One region of the Paenibacillus filicis genome, then DNA from elsewhere that is predicted to be linked to it. Evidence: predicted binding sites of a transcription regulator. Region 1 holds the regulator's gene; the other holds the start of a gene.
What was found. Region 1 encodes NrdR, which represses ribonucleotide reductase genes. Its sites were predicted from a motif close to AACACNATATATNGTGTT; they were not measured.

Region 1 (7,619 bases):
CCATCTGATTTTCCAAATCCCTAAGAAGTATTTCAATCCCTGGCGGTTGCCCCGGCCAGCTTGAGGGACTTGTTCCTGAAGCAAAATAAGTTCTATAGTGCTGTGGAATCCTTGCCCCAACTCCCGAAAACTCAAATATTAAATCATCCGCTATCGTTAACACATGACCGACCTGCCAATGTAGATTGTTGTTGAAGCCTTTAGGAACGTGTTCCATTTGACCCTTTGACAGTCTTGTTATTACACTCAATATTTGTTTTCTAACATCTGCAAACAAATTAAATATATACGTATCGGACATGCTAATCACCTATCGCTTCTACGATCTCAATCCTGCCCCCGTATTGTAACTCCGGCCAATCTGAAGTTAATGAGACCACTTCCTCCAAAGAACCAGCTTCGATAATGGAAACGCCGAATATGTCTCCGGAGTAATCAGCAATCAAATCCTTCGAAATGCTTTTACGGCCGCTTCCCGCGAAACGTACCTTCTCATACCCTTTTTCCTTTAAATTGTCGAGCCATCCCCATAGTTCATTAATGTTACGATCAAGATGATCTTCTGGAACGACACCGCCTCTATAAACCAACAAAAATTTCAATTCCATCCCCTCCATTTCAGTTGCATTTTGAAACTGACTTAATTATAATTATAATCAATCTAGGAAGTCAAGGGAGGCCCTATGCAAAATTTCAAACCACATAGAAGATCGGATTGTCCGATCTCATTTTCTCTTGATCTGTTAGGCGACTCATGGTCATTGCTTATCATCAGGGATATCATATTTGCAGGAAAGAAAACGTTCGGGGAATTCCTTGCCTCGGATGAAGGGATTGCTAGAAATATACTAACGAATCGATTGTCTCGTCTTGAGACACTGGGCTTGATTACCAAGAGCCCCCATCCCAGTGACAAGAGAAAAGACCTGTACGCATTAACGGAGTCCGGGTTGGATTTATTACCGGTCCTGTGGGAGTTATCAACCTGGGGAGTGAAGCATGAACCCGAAACTGCAGATACCTTAGCATGGTTGAACGATATCCAGATGGACAAGGACAGTTTAATTCAACTTATACGGAAGACGGTTCAAAATGGCGGATCTGTATTCGCTGGTCCAGGGAGTGTAATTAAGCAAGTGGAGCAGCGGTAGTGGTTTTAGTAACATGTATGTATCTTGAGCGGGTGAATTTGTAAGGTGCTCCCCCTTTAGACCAATAAAAAACGCAACCTTTATTAGAATCCTCATTTATGCTGACGAAGCGTATTCGACAAGGACTTTTAGCGGTAGATTCAGACGGCGTGCTCCTACATTAGAAGTATTACTTCGAAGCCTATTCACTTCTTTCGTCCGCGCGGGCGAACCTATAGGGGTTCATCTCCCCCCCAGGCAATCCATACAAAAAAACGTCACCACTATAAGTGATGACGTTTTTTGTATGGAGCCTAGGGGGATCGAACCCCTGACCTCATCGCTGCCAGCGATGCGCTCTCCCAGCTGAGCTAAGGCCCCATGATATTTAATTCCTTCATTTTCTTGCCCTTGTTTAGCGACAAGAATGATAATACCATGGTGCTGCGGGCTTGTCAACGGTTGGCGGAAAATTAATTTTTCCCGCCATCACCGCCGACTTGGTGCTTGGATAACAGCCCGCTAAGCTCCTTCATGAACATATTGATGTCCTTGAACTGCCGGTATACCGATGCAAAGCGAATGTAGGCCACTTCATCGACTGGGTACAGCTCGGTCATCACAATCTCTCCGATGGCGCGGCTATCCACTTCGGCCTGGGCCGTAGTGCGGACCTGCTTCTCCACCTCGGATACAATCATTTCCAGACGCTCCAGCGGAACGGGGCGCTTCTCGCAGGCGCGAATCAGACCGCGCAGCATTTTCTCCCGGCTGAATTCCTCACGGCTTCCATCCTTCTTGATGACGATAAGGGGCGTTTCTTCAACCATTTCGAACGTCGTAAAGCGTTTCGAGCATTTCTCACACTCACGGCGGCGGCGTATGGACTTGTCTTCATTGGCGGAACGCGAGTCAAGCACTTTCGTTCCGGAATAATCGCAGAAGGGGCATTTCATGTAGTAATTCTTCCTTTCCTTTTTCCAAAGACTCCCTCACATGATGCCAAGCGAAACGAGCATAATAGGATTACCAACCGACAAGGAGGTGAACAGACATGGGTGCAGGTCAATCCCGCAGCAGCAACGCACTGGTCGTGCCACAAGCTAGCGCAGCGTTGGATCAACTGAAGTACGAGGTAGCCCAAGAATTGGGGATCGCAATTCCCCAAGACGGTTACTACGGTAACGTAGCTACTCGTGATACTGGTGCGATCGGTGGTCACATCACACGCCGCTTGGTACAAATCGCCGAGCAATCGCTTGCCGGTCAATACAAATAATACCACGTTTTGCTGAAAACGAGAAGAAGTGCCGGATATTCCTCCTGTAAGGGCGGCTTGTCCAGCGCTTCTTTCTCCATTTACTTCCATTCTTCTCCATATAGCTTATGATATTTATGGTAATAATACGTCACACGCTGAAGGTAATGGCGTGTCTCTCCATAAGGGATTTGCTGCGCATTAGACAAGGTACCATCCCACCGCTTCTCCTGCAGCCAGCGGCTGACCTTCCCATGCCCAGCGTTGTATCCGGCGATCATCGCGTACATATTCCCGCCGAATTGCTTGCTCATCCAGTTCAAATACCAGGCTCCGAGCTCAATGCTAACAGCAGGCTGATCAAGCTGATTACGGTATGTATCATCAAAGGCCGCCTTCTCGATAATCCATGATGAGGTATCCGGCATTAATTGCATCAAGCCATAAGCGCCCTTCTTCGATTCCATATGCGGCTGGTAGTTTGTTTCTACACGGATAACGGCAGCAACCAGAAACGGGTCAAGCTCATACTTCTTGGCGTATAGCCGGATTTCATGCTGATAGGAGATCGGATAGATATACCGGCCGACAAAGGAACTGCTTAGGAATAAGAAAACAAGAAAGGTCACCAGGAGAACGGCAAATACCCGTTTCTTGCGCCAAAACCTCATGAAAGTCCCCTTTCTATCCAAAACTGGTCCAGCTGTCTTTCCGTCTCCTCCAGCGAGCCTGTGTTGTCAATCAAGATGTCGGCGAGCCGCTTCTTCTCTTCAATCGGCATCTGGGCATTCAGGCGCTTCTCTGCCTGCTCCAGCGTCATGCCGTCTCTGGCGATCAATCTGGAGAGCTGTACCTCCCGCGGCACATAGACGACCAGCACCTGCTCCACCATCGCCTGCAGGCCGGATTCGTACAGAAGCGGAATATCTACGACGACCAGTTTGTCTGGATGCTCCTCTTGATAGCTTCGCATCCTCTCCCGCATCGTCGCGCGGATCGGAGGATGCAGCAGCCCCTCCAGATCGCGCCGGGCGGACTCGTCGCCGAATACCCGCTCCCCCAGCTTCTTGCGATTGAGCGAGCCGTCCGGCAGCAGCAGATCAGCGCCGAAGCGCTCGATCACCTGGGCGAGAACGGGCGTATGCGGCTCTACGACTTCCCGAGCGATACGATCCGCATCCACGAGCAATGCTCCGCGGCGGACCAGCATCGCCGCTACCGTGCTTTTGCCGCAGGCGATTCCTCCGGTTAATCCAATATTCATAAACCTGACTCCCCTACTTCATTCGTCATAGATTAGAACAGTTTCATAATACCCATAATAATAAGAAGAAATCCGGGAACCACGGATATCCGGCGCATCCACCAGACACCGGCGAATCTCAGGCCTATGCGCAGGCCAAGTCCGAGGAAAATACCGCTGGCCGCTGCGATGACAGCTGCCGTCAGCCAAGGCGTGAAGCCTAGCAAGGCGGCCCCTATGCCCGCGCCGAACGCGTCCAGAGATAGGGCCAGGCCGAGCAGTGTCGCCTCATACGCGGAGATCGTGCCGGAACGGTCCATGTCCGCGATGGAAGGCTTCCGCAGAATTTGAATAACAAGCCCGAATCGCTTCAGCTCGATATAGATAATCTCCTTGGTACTGGGGGACGCTAGAACGGCAGCCCCAGGATCAGGCAGTGAAGAGATGGTAACCTGCGGTTCGTCCGTAACGGAATCTTCCTTACGCTGCGCATAGAGCTGGTACAAGGCCCATAACCCGATCCCAACCAGAATCAGCGCGCCGATGTTCTTGGCCAGATCCGGGTGTACCCACCCGCTCATCCATACGCCGATCTGCATGGAGATAAATATGATGAACCCCGAGCAGCAAGAAATAATCGCAATCGAAATTAACGGAATCCTGATCTTGCGCAGTCCGTAGGTTACTCCTACGCCAAATCCATCCAAACTAACCGCCAACGCGAGCAGCAACAATGAAAAAACCGGCAGCATGTGCCCTTCCCTCCCAGCAACAAGAAACGCGTGCGACCGCTACTCCAGACAGACCAACGCGCTTCCGTTCATGTTTGCGCACAGCCTGATCGCTACATTTTGCATGGCGGGCACCGGGCTGGGCGGCTCATGGCTTACTATATGGGAGTTCTGGGCGGCTGGTGCATTATTTACGAATAATCCGTTGCTTCTTCGGCTTCTGGCAGTTCGGACAGAAGTGCGTCCCGCGTCCGGCTACAACTGTCTTCTCAATCGCTCCTCCACACCGGTCGCAGGCCTCTCCCTTGCGTCCGTACATGCGGAGCTGATGCTGGAACATGCCGGATTCACCTTGCCCGTTGACATAGGATTTGATCGACGAGCCTCCAACGGCTACGGCGCCCTGCAGCGTCGTCACGACCGCTTCGTGCAGCTTGGCCCATTCTGCGGCAGACAGCGTATTAGCCTCCCGTTCGGGATGAACGCCAGCCAGATACAAGGACTCATCCACATAAATATTCCCGAGGCCCACGATGTATTCCTGATTGAGCAGCAGCGGCTTAATCTTGGTCTTGCGCTTGTCCAGCTTGCTGCGAAATACCTCCAGCGTAAAGTTCTCGTCCAGAGGCTCCAGACCGAGCTTCACGAGCGGCTTCTCCAGCAGATCCTGGTCTTTATCGAAAATATGCATCGTGCCGAACTGGCGCACGTCCTTGTAACGCAGCTCGGTACCGTCTGTAAAATAGAAAATAACATGCGTGTGCGCCTCCACCGGCTCACCGGACGGATAGACGCCGTAACGGCCCTCCATCCGCAGATGAGAGACCAGCGTATAGTGATCAAGCATTAACCGGAGGAATTTCCCCCTCCGTTCTACGGAGCGGACCGTTTCCCCCGCCAGCAGCGCAGCGAACATCTCCGTGTCATCTGGCCGCTGAATAATCCGCGGAAGCGTCACCTTGACGCTCTCGATCTTCTTGCCCGCCACCAGCTGCTCCAGCGTGCGGCGGACGGTTTCTACCTCTGGCAATTCAGGCACTAGGAATCCTTCCTTTCTATATGAACGCAAGGAAACGAGCCTTACGGCCCGTCCCGCTTGCCCCTGTCCTACTTAGCTTCGTACCAGTTAACGCCGTCGTCGACGTCCACCTTGAGCGGCACGTCAAGCTTCAGCGCCGACTCCATCACCTCGGCTATCATCGCCTTCATCAGGTCAACCTCTTCCTCAGGCACCTCGAATACCAATTCATCATGCACCTGCAGCAGCATCCGGCTGCGGACGCCTTCCTCCAGCATCCGCTTGTCCAGCTGTACCATAGCGAGCTTGATAATATCTGCCGCCGTTCCCTGGATCGGCGTATTCATGGCCGTCCGCTCGGCGAACGAGCGCAGGTTGAAGTTAGAGGCCGTAATCTCCGGCAAATACCGGCGGCGGTTCAGCAGCGTCGTCACATAGCCGTCCAGACGGGCGCTCTTGACGATATCGTCCATATACTGACGGACGCCCTGGAAGACGGCGAAATACTGCTCGATAAACCTCGCCGCATCCTTCCGGGTAATATGCAGATTCTGCGACAAGCCATAGTCGCTGATTCCGTACACGATCCCGAAGTTAACGGCCTTGGCCTGGCGCCGCATATTGGAATCAACAGCGTCCTCGGACACCCCGAATACGTCCATCGCCGTCTTGGTATGAATGTCCATATTATCCCGGAACGCCTCGATCAGCTTCTCGTCCTGCGAGATATGGGCGAGTACGCGCAGCTCGATCTGCGAGTAGTCCGCCGTTACGATCCGCCAGCCAGGCTGAGACGGCACGAATACCTTGCGGATCTTGCGGCCCTCCTCCAGCCGGATCGGGATGTTCTGCAGATTGGGGAACTGGCTGCTGAGCCGCCCTGTTGCGGCGATCGTCTGCCGGTAGTACGTATGCACCTTGCCGGTGCCTGGGCGTACCTCCTTCAGCAGACCCTCTACATAGGTGGACTGCAGCTTCGCCAGCGTCCGGTAAAGCAGAATATGCCCGATCATCGGATGGTACGGCTCCAGCTTCTCCAGCACCTCAGCATCGGTCGAGTAGCCCGTCTTCGTCTTCTTCACGACCGGCAGCTGCAGCTTATCGAACAAAATCTCCCCGAGCTGCTTGGGCGAGTTGACGTTGAATTCCATCCCGACAGCAGCGTATACGTTCTGGATGATCTCTTCGATCCGCTTCCCGAGCTCCGCACCGTAAGCCTGCAGCTCTTCCTTGTCCACCTGGATCCCCTTGCGCTCCATCGAGGCCAGGACGACCGCGAGCGGAAGCTCCAGCTCGTAGAACAGCTGATGCATGGAGCTGGTCTCCAGCGCCTCCTCGAGCTTCGGAGTCAGCCGGTGCACAGCTGCGGCCTTCCGGCCCATGAATGCGCACAGTGCGTCTCGCTCAGGCAGCTTGAACTTCGCTCCCTTGCCGAATACGTCCTCGTCCGCCTGCAGAGCAGGCAGACCGTAGCGTGAGGTCAAGCCGCTCAGTGTCAGCGCAGACTCCGTCGGATCGAGCAGATACCCGGCCAGCAGCGCATCGAAGGCTACCCCGTGCAGCTCGATCTCTCTCCAATACAGCGCGATGATGGCACGATGCACATCATACACATGGATGGACTTGTCCTTGCTAGCCAGCCACTCCCGCACAGGAGCCGCGTCAGAAGACGCCAAAGCCTCATAGGGAACGTAATAGACCTTACCTTCATTTAACACAGAGTCCTCATCGGACGATTGGGACGAATCTGCCGCCGCATAGAAGGCGATGCCGAGCAATTCGGACGTGTGCGGGTTGTCCCCGATCGCTTCGACGTGCAAAGCGGTAACCGCAGGCAGCGCCTGAATCAGCTTGGACAGCCCGGCGGCATCCGCCGTCCATAGGCTTTCCACTTGTACGGCCTCTGCGGCCGTCCCGCCCTCCGTTTCCCCGGATTCTCCGCTGCCGACCCCATACAGATCCAGCCGCTCCAGCAGCGACTTGAACTCCAGCTTGCGGAATGCATCGGCGAGCTGACCCTTGTCGTAGCCACCGTAGACCAGCTCCGACAACGGGAAGTCCAACGGCACCTCGCGGTGGATGGTTGCCAGCTCCTTGCTCATTCGCGCGTCGTCAGCATGCGCCGCTACCTTCTCGCCCATCTTCCCTTTGATCTCGGCGGCATGCTCCAGCACCTTCTCCACCGAGCCGTATTCATGGAGCAGCTTAAGCGCCGTTTTCTCTCCCACGCCGGGAATGC
Region 2 (7,619 bases), on a different contig from region 1:
CGTTAGATTACAGCATCGGCTGGTGACCGAAAAATTCGGCATTCAAAAAATTGCTCTCGTAGTTGGTTGGTCCATGGGAGGCATTCAGGCATTTCAATGGGGTGCAAGTTATCCAGAGATGGTGGAACGAATTGCACCTATCTCGGGAATTGCCAAGACTTGGCCCCATACATTTGTGGTCCTGGACGGTATGAAAGCTTCACTGCTGGCTGCAGTTGGCTTCGATTCAACTAAACTAAACCAGTTGACTTCTGCAGACATGCGCGCCGTTGGCCGGGTCTATGCAGGATGGGGATTTTCGCATTCGTTTTATAGAGAGGAGCTTTATCGTGAACTGGGACTTGACTCCTTGGAAGACTTTGTGACTGGCGTCTGTGAAAATAGCTTTATGAAAATGAATCCGCACAACGTCCTGGCCATGTTATGGACTGGCCAACATGCAGATATTAGTTCAAACCCCTCCTATAACGGAGATTTCGATATGGCGCTTAAGAGCATTAAAGCTCTTGCCTGCATCATGCCGGGGAGCACGGATCTCTTCTGCACAGCGGACGATAATGAATACGAAGCAAAGCTTATATCTAATGCTGTCTTTAATCCAATCCAGTCGATCTGGGGCCATTTTGCCGGTCGCGGAATCAACAGTACCGATAATCAATTTATTGATGATAATCTAAAACACTTGTTGGCAATTAGCAGAAACGGATAGATCGTCATTTGGATTGGATGTTCCGTCAGCCAAAGCAAGATTCGCATTCCTCAGCTCAGTTATTTCTCTCATGAATTAATATTTGGTTATGGAATGGGAACGCAGACAGGAGAATGATGCCAAATCGCTGGGCGGTTTGTTTTTTCTCTTTGCCGACCAGATTCGGGACTTGGATTTCCAAACAGCCCTACATCAACTGATGACACTGTTTCTAAAGATGGCAGAAGCGAAGACGAAACGTGACAAGTCGTCTGTTTATTGTCAACTCCATGAGTGGATTTATCACGAAAACAGAACATGCTAAACAAATGAAGAAAAAGGCATACCGGCAGCAGACCTTTTTCTTCATTACACATCCAGAGAATCTCTGGAAATCAGAGATTTTGAACCATTCGCCTTACGTTCACCTGGAGGATCTCAAATAGAACGGGTCTACGCCCCGTTCTCATTGACGGACGGCCAAGATTCCCGCTTCCAGCAAATTGATCCATGACCACTTCCCCTGGCTTGTGATTGCCTCAAGGATAGCCTCATATAGCTCAACCGGTTTTTCAGCTTAATGAATCCTTTTCTACAGGGAAATGGGCTCGAAATCAAACTCGATTGGAATCATATATAAATTGCCACGCCATCCAACTGCCACGATGTTTATCCGGACTTAAGGAGTTGGCCTTTCCCTTCACGAATGTGACGCATCTCAGATCCTTCTGCGGTGCGGGGAGGAACGGATGCAGGACTTTGTCTTCGAGATTATGGACACAATCTGAATATCAAAGAAAAGAAGCGGACCTCGTTAGCTAGAGGGCCGCTTCTTTTAATATCACATTTCTTACCTAATGCTTTGATGTTCACGGATACACAGCGCTATTAACGCCATACAGTATGCTCCACACCCTTGGAAACAATTCCTTTTATTGTCCAGCAGACCTTCTCACGAGCACTTGCTATACCCGCAGCTCGAGCACGTCTTGCAGCCTTCCGTATTGATTAGCGACGCCGAGCCGCAGGAAGGGCACAGGTCCAGCGACAGCGACGTGGCGGCGCTTCGGGTTACCGTTTGCAGGGCCGACGGCTCCGTTACGACCTCCTGAGTGGCGGTCACGTAGTCGTCTGCAGTATCGGTGTATTCGCCATGCATCTCCAGTGCCTTGGCGACCGCATCGGCGATCGATTCCACGCGGTTGGCACCGAAGCCGATCGCGCCGGACCCGCCGATGCCCTTCAGATGCTTCACGAGCAGCTGCACCTTGTTGCCGTGATCGCCGTACCGCAGGAACAAGGAGCAAACCCGGCCCAACGCCTCGGACATGGCGAACACGTCGGAGCCGGCCTTGCCTACATTCAGGAAGATTTCACTCGGCGTACCGTTCATATCATTGATCGTAATATATGCCATGCCAAACGGCGTGTTGAATTTGTATGTCGCTCCGCGCAGCGCCTGCGGGCGGCGTTTGTATTGCTTGTCGACCACCTGCTCGGTCTGGACCTGGGCGTTCGCGGATAAGGATTCGGTCAGTCGGGTGAGTGAGCCCGCTTCGCCAGCCGCTGGTTTTACTGGAGCTGGAGTTGCAGCCGCTACCGCAGGTTCCGCCTTCACAGATGCCGGAGGAGATACGGCAGCCTGAGCTTCCTCTTTCTTCTCTTCCTTCTTGTCCGTGCTCAGCACTTGAACGTCTCGGCTACCGTCGCGATAGATCGTGACACCCTTACAGCCGAGGTCGAAGGCCAGCTCATAAAGCCGCTTGGTCTCTTCAACCGTAAAGTCAGCGGGACAGTTGGCCGTCTTGGAGATGGAGCTATCCACCCATTTCTGGATGGCAGCTTGAGCGCGAATATGATCCTCCGCGGACAAGTTCATCGCTGTAACGAAGTAGTCCGGCAGCTCCTGATCCGGATGCTCGTCCCTCCACTGCTGCGCGATCGGCACGTATTGCTTGTCGAAGCCCAGACGGCTCTGGCGATAATATTCGAAAGCGAAGTATGGCTCGATCCCGGTCGACGTGCCGACCATCGTCCCGGTACTGCCCGTAGGGGCTTGCGTGATTACCGTCACGTTGCGCATCCCCTTCTGCTTCACAGCATCGCCGACTTCCGGGTAGACGCCGGTCATCGATTTCATAAACCCGCTCTGCAGAAACAGATCCGCATCGAACTGCGTGAAAGAGCCCTTCTCCTCCGCGATATCGGCGGAAGCCAGATAAGCCTCACGCGCCATAAAGCCGTACAGCCGGTCCAGGAACTCCAGCGATTCCGTGCTGCCGTAGCGAATGCGGAGCTTGATCATCAGCTCCGCCAATCCCATGGAGCCTAGGCCGATGCGGCGCTCGTTCTGCTGGTTGACACGGTTTTCCTCAAAGTGATACGGAGTCTTGTCGATGACATTGTCCAGGAAGCGCGTCGAATACTGTACGACCTTGGCCAGCTCCTCCCAGTCCACATCATGCTTCTCTTCATCGTAGAACTTGGATAGGTTGATCGCCGAGAGATTGCAGACCCCCCAAGCCGGAAGCCCCTGCTCGCCGCAAGGATTCGTGCAGATGATCGGGTTAAAATACCAGCTGTTGGACATCTGGTTGTAATATTCCATAAACACGACACCAGGCTCCGCGGACTTCCAGGCGGATTCGATAATGGTATGCCAAATCTCCCGTGCCTTGACTGTCCGATAAGGAATAACCGCCTTACCCAAGCTGCGCCACTTGTCCAGATCGCCGTCCCACAATGGGTCATAGTCGGGGTCAGTCGTGTCCGGGTAGACAAGCTCCCAGTCCAGGTCTTCCTTGACGGCTTTCATAAATCCATTGCTCACACATACCGATAGATTGGCATTGGTGATCTGCCCCATCGACTGCTTGACCGTAATAAAATCGACCACATCAGGATGCCAATCGTTCATCATCAGCATGAGCGCGCCGCGCCGGCTGCCGCCCTGCTCGATCAATCCCGTCGTGTAGCTGAACAAGCCGCCCCAGGAAACAGCGCCGCTGGACGAACCATTCACACCTCGGACGACCGCTCGACGCGGACGCAAAGAAGATAGATTGATCCCTACTCCGCCTCCACGGGCCATAATCTCAGTCATTTCGGTCAGCGTAGCCATGATCCCGCCGCGGCTATCATGCGGAGAGGGAATGACGTAGCAGTTGAACAGAGTCAGCTCGTCGCTGGCATCCGCTCCGGCTGCGATCCGTCCTCCCGGTACCAGCTTCCAGTCGTCCAAGATATAGCGGAAGCGATCCGTCCAGAGCTGGCGCTTCTCCGGCGTGGCCTCTACGGAAGCCATAGCTCCAGCCAGACGGTCCCACATCTGCTGAGGCGTCTTCTCTACGGTAAGTGTCAGCTTCTCGACCGACGATTCTACGATCTCTCCACTGCGAACCTTGACCTTCACGGTCGAGCCCTGGCGTTCGATGACCTCCCCGACCTCCTTGGCCGGAAACTTCGGATCGTCCTTGGTCAGCACCAGGACCGTGTCCCCCACCTGCGTGCGGTTCGTGTCCGCGTCTTTCATGGCATAGCGGTCGAGAAATATTTTTTCGCTTAAACCTTCCAATTTGGCTTGCTTCACCGTCTTCAAGACAACAACCTCCCGGACATGTAAAAGTTTCATGATCGCAATATGTGGATGTTAAATCATTATACAACACTATATGTAGTAGTTCTAATGAACAAAAGGTGAAAAACACTGTTCACCTCATAGCGGCTTGCCGTTCCCTTCTATTTCCTCCGGCAAGCTCACTAATTCGTACCTGCCGACACCCGTCTTCCGGGTTCCGGACTGACTCTCGCTTTCCCCCCGCCTGGTGAGCAGACTGCATTTTGACTTCCGCCGTTCTCCTTGATAGTCTAGTATTAGCTTATCATAGAACCTCAATTAAACACAAACGTATGTTCTCATCACAAATTTATTCCCTTACTCTTATCCCCTCAGCAAAGGAGACGTTCTATTATGACGCAAGCATCCTATATATGGTACCAAAACGAACTGCTCCCCCGCCAAGCCGTACAGATTTCACCGGACGACCGGGGATATTATTTCGGTGACGGATTATATGAGGTTTTCCGTGTGTACCATGGTGTCGTCTTCGAGGCAGCCGGACATTTCGACAGGCTGGAGAGAACAGCCAAGGCGCTTCGCATCCCTCTCCCCTTCTCCCGGTCCGTGATGGAAGAGAAGCTGCAGGAGCTCATCCGCCTCAATGATGTGCAGACCGGAAACATCTACCTGCAAATCACGCGTGGCATCGCCGCCCGCTCGCATCCTTTCCCGGCCTATGCCGAGCCGGTATTGATGGCCTATGCCTACCCCTATGAGCGCCCGCTCGAAGCGATGCGCCACGGCATCAGCGCCGTGACGGGGGAGGACATCCGCTGGCTGCGCTGCGATCTGAAGACGCTGAATCTGCTCCCCAATGTGATGGCCAAGCAAGAGGCGCTGGACCGCGGAGCCGATGAAGTCATTCTTCACCGCTCGGGAACGGTGACCGAATGCAGCGCCTCCAATGTGATGATCGTCAAGAACGGCATTCTGCGCACACATCCGGCCAATCATCTGATCCTGCACGGCATCACGCGCTATGTTGTGCTGGGCCTTGCGCGGGAGCTGGGCATTCCCGTAATTGAAGAGCCGTTCACCCTCGAGGCGCTTGGTCAGGCCGATGAAGCGTTCGTGACAGGGACGACCGTCGAAATCACGCCGATCATTCGCATCGATGACCGCCCGGTCGGCAACGGCGCTCCCGGTCCCATCGTCCAGCAGCTGCAGACCGCCTTTGACACGGCGATCTCCAGCCGTTAATATCTGACTCCACACAGCGGACAACTCCGTGTTCCCCTGTGCCGGCACTTTCCAGCCCTAACAACTGCCGGTGCCCTTAGCAGCAATCTATTGTCGATTCGACCATGCACTCCACCGTGCCACCATCAACCCATTCATCAGCGAAGAGCCCTCCGAACACGGACGGCTCTTCTTCTATTGTTGGCCCTCCATGCCTGCTTCGGTTCACCTACCGGCTGCAGACAACGTCCAAATAAAAAGAACGCCGGGACGTCCGTGCACGTCACCAGCGTTCTCCAACAAATCCGACTGCGAGCTACTGAATGCCCGCCAAAGAGACTTCTCCTAACCATCCCCTCAGCAAGGCAGCAGGAATACCTTACCGGCGCAAGTTCCACTCCGCATTGCCGTATTTTTCCTCCACCAGCTTGTCCGCCAGCTCCCGCTCGTAATCCGTCAGCTCGCCCGGTACCAACCGAATATTCAGCCCTTCGGCAATCCCCGCTTCGAAGGCCGAGACCACCTCCGCGAGACCGACCGGCTCGCGTCCGACCGAGCGCAGCAAATCATTAATCGCAATCGCTTTGCGGAGAAATTGCTGCTTCATCCGGTCCTTGATCCTGTCGCTGTTGAACAGCAGCAGATCGAATAGCGCATCCGCATCGAGATCCAGCAGAATAGAGCCGTGCTGAAGCACGACGCCCTTCGCCCGCGTCTGCGCGCTGCCTGCGATCTTGCGTCCCTCGACGACCAGCTCGTACCATGACGGCGAATCGAAGCAGGCCGCCGATCCCATCGACGCATATTTCTCCTGCTCCTCCGGACTCGCCAGCTGCACCATATCCGCCGCCAAGCCGAGGCGCCGGAAGCCCAGCAGCAAGCCCTGGCTCAAGATCCGGTAAGCCTCCGTGACGCTGCGTGGAATGCCCGGGTAGCTCTCCGACACGATCATGCTGTAGGTCAGCTCTTGGTCATGCAGGACAGCGCGTCCGCCGGTCGCCCGGCGTACGAATCCGTAGCCTTCGCGTTTCAGCGCGCCGAAGTCGATCTCATCCTTCGCCTTCTGGAAGTAGCCGATCGACAGCGTCGCCGGGGACCACCCGTAGAACCGGACCGTAGGCGGGGCCAGTCCCTCGCTGTGAGCCGTCAGAATCGCTTCATCCACTGCCATATTATAGGCCGGGTCGCCTGCCCCCGACTGAATCCATCTCCATTCATTCGTTTCCAACATCTCCATCACCTGCTCATCTTCAGAGTATGACGCTTAACCAAGTTGCTACCCTTCATCATAAAGCATCCCGTTCCCGTTTGAAAGAGCGCGGTTTCGTCCATACTAAAAATTAACTCTGGACCCGGGAACCGCATGGTCTTGCGAGACTTGCTGCAAGCGGTACCGTTCAGTAAAGCCTTAATCCATCAACCTAGTTTAGCAAGCCCCGATGAAAAGGAGCGAGTGTCCACCATGCAACCGACCGAACGCAAAGAACATGTGCGCCCGCTGAATGAGCATGTCGAGCTTCATTTTGAACGGGAATGGTTCGAGGAGCTGCACGCCCGCGCGCAAAAAAACGGACCGTGGGACGACTGGACGATGTTCCGTCTCGCCTGCGAGGCCGAGCGTTCCGGCATGATCCGCTCGTTCGACGATCTGCTGTGCTTGTCCCACTTGCCGAATCTCGTACCCATGGAGCATCAGATAGGAACCGCCAAGAAGGTGCTCACCGAGATGCGTGGACGCGCGATTCTGGCTGATGAGGTCGGGCTCGGCAAGACGATTGAAGCCGGGCTGATTCTGAAGGAATATATGATTCGCGGACTCGTCCGCAAGGTGCTGATTCTCGTTCCGGCTTCGCTTGTTCTCCAATGGGTGCGCGAGCTGAACCAGAAGTTCGGCATTCCCGCCGTTGCTCAGAAAAAGGAGTACATGTGGGCCCAACAGGACATCATCGTCGCCTCCATGGATACCGCCAAGCGCGATCCGCACCGTGGCATCGTCATGGACCAGGAATACGATATGCTGATTATCGATGAAGCGCATAAGCTCAAGAATAAGAAAACAACCAACTACCAGTTCGTACTCGACCTGCGGAAAAAGTATTGCCTCCTGCTGACCGCTACGCCGGTGCAAAACGA

Region 2: the regulator NrdR is predicted to act here: its motif matches at 4,352-4,369, upstream of WMW72_RS21575 (adenosylcobalamin-dependent ribonucleoside-diphosphate reductase).

Annotation. Positions count from the first base shown of each region.
Region 1 covers NZ_JBBPCC010000001.1:521,431-529,049, forward strand. The annotation lists gene WMW72_RS02405 (DinB family protein) at 1-301, opposite strand, end outside; gene WMW72_RS02410 (YciI family protein) at 303-608, opposite strand; gene WMW72_RS02415 (winged helix-turn-helix transcriptional regulator) at 684-1,151, shown strand; tRNA gene WMW72_RS02420 (tRNA-Ala) at 1,439-1,511, opposite strand; gene nrdR (transcriptional regulator NrdR) at 1,604-2,086, opposite strand; gene WMW72_RS02430 (alpha/beta-type small acid-soluble spore protein) at 2,185-2,409, shown strand; gene WMW72_RS02435 (lytic transglycosylase domain-containing protein) at 2,490-3,059, opposite strand; gene coaE (dephospho-CoA kinase) at 3,056-3,652, opposite strand; gene ytaF (sporulation membrane protein YtaF) at 3,685-4,383, opposite strand; gene mutM (DNA-formamidopyrimidine glycosylase) at 4,550-5,401, opposite strand; gene polA (DNA polymerase I) at 5,470-7,619, opposite strand, start outside.
Region 2 covers NZ_JBBPCC010000015.1:73,802-81,420, forward strand. The annotation lists gene WMW72_RS21565 (alpha/beta fold hydrolase) at 1-709, shown strand, start outside; partial or broken gene WMW72_RS35645 (IS4 family transposase) at 789-1,013, shown strand; gene WMW72_RS21575 (adenosylcobalamin-dependent ribonucleoside-diphosphate reductase) at 1,641-4,286, opposite strand; gene dat (D-amino-acid transaminase) at 4,659-5,507, shown strand; gene WMW72_RS21585 (lipoate--protein ligase family protein) at 5,866-6,717, opposite strand; gene WMW72_RS21590 (DEAD/DEAH box helicase) at 6,949-7,619, shown strand, end outside.